One region of the Paenarthrobacter sp. 4246 genome, then DNA from elsewhere that is predicted to be linked to it. Evidence: predicted binding sites of a transcription regulator. Region 1 holds the regulator's gene; the other holds the start of a gene.
What was found. The regulator LexA, encoded in region 1, represses DNA repair genes until DNA is damaged. The targets are predictions, from matches to a motif close to TCGAACANNTGTTCGA.

Region 1 (3,409 bases):
CCTCGGGAGCTGCAGCCATGTAGCCAAGCCGGGCACCGGCAAGGGCAAATGCCTTGCTCATGGTGCGGGACACGATCAGACGCTCGCGTCCCGGCAACAAGGTCAGGGCGCTCGGGGTATTGTCGTGCGCGAACTCGTGATATGCCTCGTCCACGATCACTATTGCCTGACTGGCTTCGCCTGCCTCATATACGGCCTCAACGACATCCAACCCCAGACCTGTTCCCGTGGGATTGTTTGGCGAACACAGGAACACGATGTTGGCACCGGTCTCCCGGACCTGCGCAGCAGCGGAGGCAGCATCCAGGCCGTAGTCGTCAGCCCTGACTCCGCGGACGTATTCGGTATCCGTGCCGCTGGCAAGCAATGGGTACATTGAGTACGTGGGCGGGAATCCCAGTGCCTTCCGGCCAGGTCCGCCAAATGCTTGGAGGATCTGCTGCAGAACCTCATTGGATCCATTGGCTGCCCAGATGTTGTCCGGGGAAAGATTGTGGCCAAGATACTCGGCCAGCGACTGGCGAAGTTCCGTGAACTCCCGGTCCGGGTAGCGGTTGAGCCCTGTGGCCGCAGCAGCAACAGCCTCCGTGATGGCCGCCTGCACATCAGCCGGGACGCCATGGGTGTTTTCGTTGACATTGAGCAAAATGGGGACATCAAGCTGCGGAGCGCCATAAGGGCTCAGTCCACGCAGGTTGGTCCGGAGGGGTAGTCGGTCAAGTCGCTCAAGCTGGTCACTCACCACCACAGTTTAAGGGGCTGCCGGGACTGCCGACTAACTGTGACGCCGGAGGGCCGCCTCATGCGGAACGGAACCCGCTAGTTTGCGGGTACGAACAGCTGCTGACCGGGCTGGATCCGGCCGCCACGGAGGTCGTTGAGCTGGATGATCTCCGAAATGACATCGCGGGGATCCCGCTCGGGAGCAGCGGCGCCGGCGATACCCCACAGCGACTGTCCCGGCTGGACTGTAACGGTGACGGCGACAGGCGGCTGGAGTTGCGCCTGCGAGTCAGAGGCCTTGGCCGGTGACGTGATGAAGCCAGCCAGACTCAGCAGCGCAGCCACCAGCAGCATTGCCGGGATGCCGAAGAAGACCATCCGTCCCCGTCGGGTCAGGCGCAGACGCGCAGGCGCCTGGGTGGTGCGGAAATCAGCGAACGTAGTGATTGCGGACATGAGCTGAGCCCTTCTGAGCTATTGCCGTGCGCCGGATCCCGGTACATGGCTGCCAATTCTGTGCGTTCCCCTGCCCAACTCCGTCAGTTCGAACACTCCGTTCGAACATCCGGCGTCAGCATCAGGTTTATAGAACACATATTCGAACCTTGCTATGACATTTTTAGCACTTATCAACGAACGGTGTCGAGACTCGCTAGAACAAATGTTTGATAAACGCCTGTGGCTGCCCTACGTTTGAGTGAAGAAACAGCACTGTTTCAGTGGAACAGGAGGGTCTGACATTTTTTGCAGACCCGACGACCCCGGGCACACTTCGGGCGGAATGGAAAGGCATTGGCGAACATGGCAGCGAAAGCCACCGGCGGCGGGGCACCCCTGCGGAGCCAGCAGCCTCAAAAAACTCCCAAGAGCCTGACTGTCCGTCAGAAGAAGATCCTGGAAACCATCCAGCGGTCCGTCAATGACAACGGTTATCCGCCCAGCATGCGTGAAATTGGTGACACCGTGGGCTTGGCAAGCCTGTCGAGCGTTACGCACCAGCTCTCCCAGCTGGAGAAGCTTGGGTATCTCCGCCGCGATCCCAAACGCCCCCGGGCCATGGAAGTCCTCATGCCTTTGACCCTCGATGGCGGACCCATTCCGGGAGTGGAAGCACCCACTGCTCTCCGCAGCACGGGTGGCTTTGCCGTGACCGAGCTTGCCAGCGCCAGCGATACTGCCATGGTTCCGCTGGTCGGTCGTATCGCTGCCGGTGGGCCCATCCTTGCTGACCAGACAGTGGAGGACGTGCTTGCCCTGCCCCGGCAACTCGTAGGGCACGGCGAACTCTTCATGCTGAAGGTAGCCGGCGACTCGATGATCGATGCCGCGATCTGCGACGGCGACTGGGTAGTTGTCCGCAGGCAGAACGATGCCATCAACGGAGACATCGTTGCCGCCCTGCTGGACGACGAAGCAACGGTCAAAACTTTCCGCCAGCGCGATGGGCACACGTGGCTTCTTCCGCAGAACACCCAGTACGAACCCATCCTTGGCGACCAGGCCACCATCATGGGCAAGGTCGTGTCGGTCCTGCGTTCCCTCTAGGAGGCTTTGGCTGGCCCCAGGCGCTCCAGCACGCCCCGCACCACGGTTCTATCCGTCGTCGCCCAGAACGGCGGCAGGGCTGCCCTGAGGAAGCCCCCGTACCGCTCTGTTGAGAGCCTGGAGTCAAGGACCGCCACAACCCCTTTGTCTCCCGTGGAACGGATGAGCCGGCCAGCCCCTTGGGCCAGACGGATGGCAGCGTGCGTTGCTGACACGGCCATGAATCCGTTCCCACCCGACTGTGCCACGGCACGCGATCGGGCCGTCATCAACGGGTCATCCGGACGCGGGAACGGGATTCGGTCTATAACCACAAGGCGGCACGAACCACCGGGCACATCCACACCCTGCCACAGCGACATCGTGCCGAAGAGGCAGGTATCGGGCTCGTCAGCGAACTGCTTCACCAGTGCTGCCATGGTGGATTCACCCTGACAGAGAATACTGACGTCGAGACGGAGTCTCATGGCATCGGCGGCCTCCTCAGCCGCCCGCCGCGACGAGAAAAGACACAGCGCTCCCCCACCGGAGGCGCGGATGAGGTCTTCCAACTCATCCAGGGCCTCAGGCGAAGTTCCGCGGCCGGGCTTGGGCAAGTGCTTGGCCACGTAGAGCACACCCTGCTTGGGGTAATCGAAGGGCGAGCCGACATCAATCCCGGTCCAGCTTGGTGCTCCATCGCCAATCAGTCCAAGGCCGCCTGCAGCCGGTTCGAAAGCCGAGCCGATGGCCAGAGTAGCGGAAGTTAACACCACCGTGTGATCGGCAAAGAGACCTTCACGCAAGCGTCCCGCCACACTCAGGGGTGCAATGTTGATCAAGGCCGGAGCGGTCTCGTCTGGTTGAGAGTATCCCTGCTGGGGATCGAACGTGCTGTTGCGGGAAAACCACACCACTTCCCGGTTCTCCTTGGCCGCGAGCATCCGCTCGCAAAGCTCAAGAATGAGCATGAGCCGTGAGCGAGCAAGTTGCCTGCCGCCGTCGACCGCGTTGGAAGATTCCGTCTTCGAATCCGACAATGCTGCGCGTGTGGCTTCCCTCAGTTGGTCCAAACAGTCGAGCTGTTCGTCATTGAGCCCGTTGGGCAAAAGACCGTTGGGCACGCCCGCTATGGCCATATCCAAGCGATCGGCCGCCGCAT
Region 2 (3,409 bases), on a different contig from region 1:
GCCGGACGTTACGCAGGGATCTTCGCCGCAGAAACCGTCGAACGCTACGTCTTCGAGTCCTACACAGCACTGGCCCGCACCGCGAAGGTCAGCGCTTACCTGCCCGCGACCACCGAGCACTTTGCCAACGACAGGCTCCATGCCCTGGCCAAGTCAAAAAGCTCCCTTGCCTCGGAGACCCCGGAGGTGTTGTTCGTCTGCGTACAGAACGCGGGCCGCTCCCAGATGGCCGCCGCCCTGCTCACCGTCGAAGCCAAAGGCAAAATCCGCGTCCGCTCCGCCGGGTCCCTGCCCGCATCAGAACTCGACGCCAACGTGGTGACAGTCATGAACGAGATGGGCTTGGATCTGGGCAAGGAATACCCCAAACCGCTCACCGACGACGTCGTCCGCGCCTCCGATGTGGTCATCACCATGGGCTGCGGCGACTCCTGCCCCATCTACCCCGGCAAACGCTACGAAGACTGGGAACTCACCGACCCCGCTGACCAGCCCCTCGACACCGTCCGGACCATCCGTGATGAAATCCACGGCCGTGTGAAGAACCTGGTCGCATCCCTGACGAAAGAGACTGCACTCTAATGACCTCAGAACATCCCGCCGTCCTGTTCGTCTGCAGCAAGAACGGCGGCAAATCCCAGCTCGCCGCAGCTCTCATGCGGGAACTGGCTGGGGACAACGTCACCGTCTACTCAGCCGGAACAAAACCCGGCGCGGCGTTGAACGCCCAGTCCGTGGAATCCCTGGCCGAACTGGGCATCGACGTCACCGGCGAGTATCCCAAACCGATCACCGACGAAGTCCTCAACACCGTGGACGCCGTCATCGTTCTGGGAACCGAAGCCAAACTCGACCCACCGACCGGGAAACGCTTCGAAATCTGGGAAACCGACGAACCCTCAGAACGTGGCATCGAAGGCATGGAACGCATGCGCCTGGTCCGCGACGACATCAAAACCCGCGTCCAAACCCTCTACAGCGACCTCACGACAAACTGACTCCGCCATAGTGGAAGCGGCCATAGTCATTGGAACGTTCCCGTGCTTGAAGGGCGCCCACCTCCTGCGCCGTGTCCAAAAGAGCGCTCCAAGGCTGCGATGAGAACAGCTGGTGCCAGCCGGTCCACCAGGTCCACCGGCCTGGCGCCGCGAAGCTCCGGGCATCCGGTGACCATCCACGCGGCAAAGTAATTATGTGGAATCCTCAGGGCCATGGCCCGGACAAACAGGCCCGTCACCGCGGGGTGCAAGGACAGGTCTTCCCGGAACTGGAAGCCCGGGCAGTACGTTCCTTCCGCAGAAAACACCCGCATCAGTTGTTGCATCACAGGCTCCGGATCCTCATGTATCTGCGCAAGCCGGCTCCGGACCCTTTCCAGGCTTGGCAGGCCGAACTCAGCGCCCATCCGCTCCCAAAGCCCGCTGGGAATGGGGCCTTGCCAACGGGTCGGATTCAGATGTGGTGCAGGCACGTGGTGGCAACTCCCCAGATGGTGAGTTCGGACAGTGCCGGCACACGGATGTCCGGATACTTGGGATTGTCCGCCTGAAGGATCACTCCCGAAGGCGTGACGCGGAGCCTTTTGATGGTCAGTTCACCATCGAGGACAGCCACGACGACGGACCCATCCTTCGGCTCCAGCGCACGGTTGACGATCAGCTCGTCTCCATCGCTGATCCCGGCACCTTCCATGGACTGCCCCGTCACCCTGACCACAAAAGTGCTGGTGACGTCCTTGATAAGGTGCTCGTTGAGATCGATCCGGCCATCAAAATAGTCCTGCGCCGGCGACGGATACCCGGCCGCCACCGGGAGAGGTGCCAGCAAAACCGACATCAGGGAAAAGCCCGCATCTATCACGCGGGGGCCGACTATCACGCCCACAACACACCTTTATTCGAATATATGTTCGATACTCGAGTGTACAGCGGATGACGGACATTGTTGTCACTCCGCGACGTTTGCTGCGGCGCCAGGGAGCCGGCGGAATGGAGGGCCGCCGTTCATGCGTCTTGGCGAAAGACAGGTATTTTAGGGAAGGTCAAGCGAACTGCTACTTGGCAGGAACTGAACAAACCACCGTCTTCGGCTACAGGGTTCAATACCGCGGTGGCCGGATATCGCGCATTGGAGAGCCATGACCGCCCGGAGCAAGGACGTCGCTGATGCGCTCAGCGCCGATGTCACACGCATAGTCAAGGAACGCTACCCGGATGAGCTGGCACGCGCGCAGGCCGTCCACGCACGCTCCGAGAAATTGGTTCTCGCATTCATGTTCTCCTCGGTTGCGCTTTGGTTCCTCGGTCCGGCCCTGTTCCTGAACGGCCTCATCAGCCCGGTGGTCGCCATCATGGTGCCTGGTCTGCTGACCCTCGGGTTCCTCACAATCGTGCTCGTCGCCATCGTCCGCAACAGGGCTGCGGCGCGACCCATCGTCGAGTACGCGCAGCAGTGGGGTCAGAACGTCACCAGTGTGACAAAGAAGGGCATTACCGTCGCCGTCCCCAAGGGCGCCATCACGGTACCCGCGGAGTTCCGTGAGACGCGCAGGGTCACCCGCCAGCACTGATACCGCGATGGCGCCGGGCCCGGATCAGCGCTGCACCCGATACCGCACGTGGGTGACGAGTCCGGTCCCGCGCGCGTCAATCGGTTCAAGCGTCACGTCCCCCACGCCGTCGAGCAGCCGTTCGCCACCACCCAGGATCACCGGCGAGATGTGAAGCCGCAGCTCGTCCATGAGCCCTGCGGAAAGATACTGACGGGCGGTTTGCGCTCCCCCCGCAATCGCCACATCGCTGTCCCCGGCGGCTTCCCGGGCCTGGGCCAAGGCCGATTCGATGCCGTCAGTGACGAAGTGAAAAGTGGTGCCACCTTCCATCGCCAGCGGCTCGCGCTGGTGGTGGGTCAGGACGAAGACAGGTGCATGATACGGGGGTTCCTCACCCCACCAGCCGCGCCATTCCTGATCCCACGGGCCCGATCCTGGACCGGCGAACATGTTCCGGCCCATGATGTAAGCGCCAGCCTCGAGGATGCCAGCGATCTCAGCTACGCTGGCCTCCCGTTCCTCGAACTGCCAACGGTGCAGGCTCTCGCCGCGCTCCCCCAGCGGCTTGTCCAGGGACTGGTTGGGCCCGGCAACAAATCCGTCAAGGGAAACAGTCAGATCACAAGTGACACGGCTCATGCGCCCATCCTGCCACCGCACGCCCGGTGCGCCTAGGGGCCGGCCCGGCCGTCACAGCACCACCTGCATGGCGTTCGGTGGTTCTATGCGGAGCATCCGGCGGCGCATCTGTACGGCGGAACGGACGAGTCCTACGCTGAACCTGTCCACCAGCGCGACGACGCGAAAAGAGGCAGCCATGGCACGGGATCCGAAACCCACGTTGGAGCAACTGAATAT

Region 2: a site for LexA is predicted at 1,898-1,913, ahead of ABIE35_RS02970 (LexA family protein). Genes of this name have one in related genera too.

Annotation. Positions count from the first base shown of each region.
Region 1 is NZ_JBEPOP010000014.1:75,235-78,643, reverse strand. Features, by position in the region: gene ABIE35_RS20715 (histidinol-phosphate transaminase) at 1-742, opposite strand, end outside; gene ABIE35_RS20710 (LysM peptidoglycan-binding domain-containing protein) at 820-1,179, opposite strand; gene lexA (transcriptional repressor LexA) at 1,525-2,268, shown strand; gene ABIE35_RS20700 (ATP-dependent DNA helicase) at 2,265-3,409, opposite strand, start outside.
Region 2 is NZ_JBEPOP010000002.1:43,798-47,206, forward strand. Features, by position in the region: gene ABIE35_RS02955 (arsenate reductase ArsC) at 1-582, shown strand, start outside; gene ABIE35_RS02960 (arsenate-mycothiol transferase ArsC) at 582-998, shown strand; gene ABIE35_RS02965 (hypothetical protein) at 1,025-1,327, opposite strand; gene ABIE35_RS02970 (LexA family protein) at 1,453-1,884, opposite strand; gene ABIE35_RS02975 (hypothetical protein) at 2,138-2,569, shown strand; gene ABIE35_RS02980 (dihydrofolate reductase family protein) at 2,594-3,190, opposite strand; gene ABIE35_RS02985 (hypothetical protein) at 3,242-3,370, opposite strand; gene ABIE35_RS02990 (hypothetical protein) at 3,369-3,409, shown strand, end outside.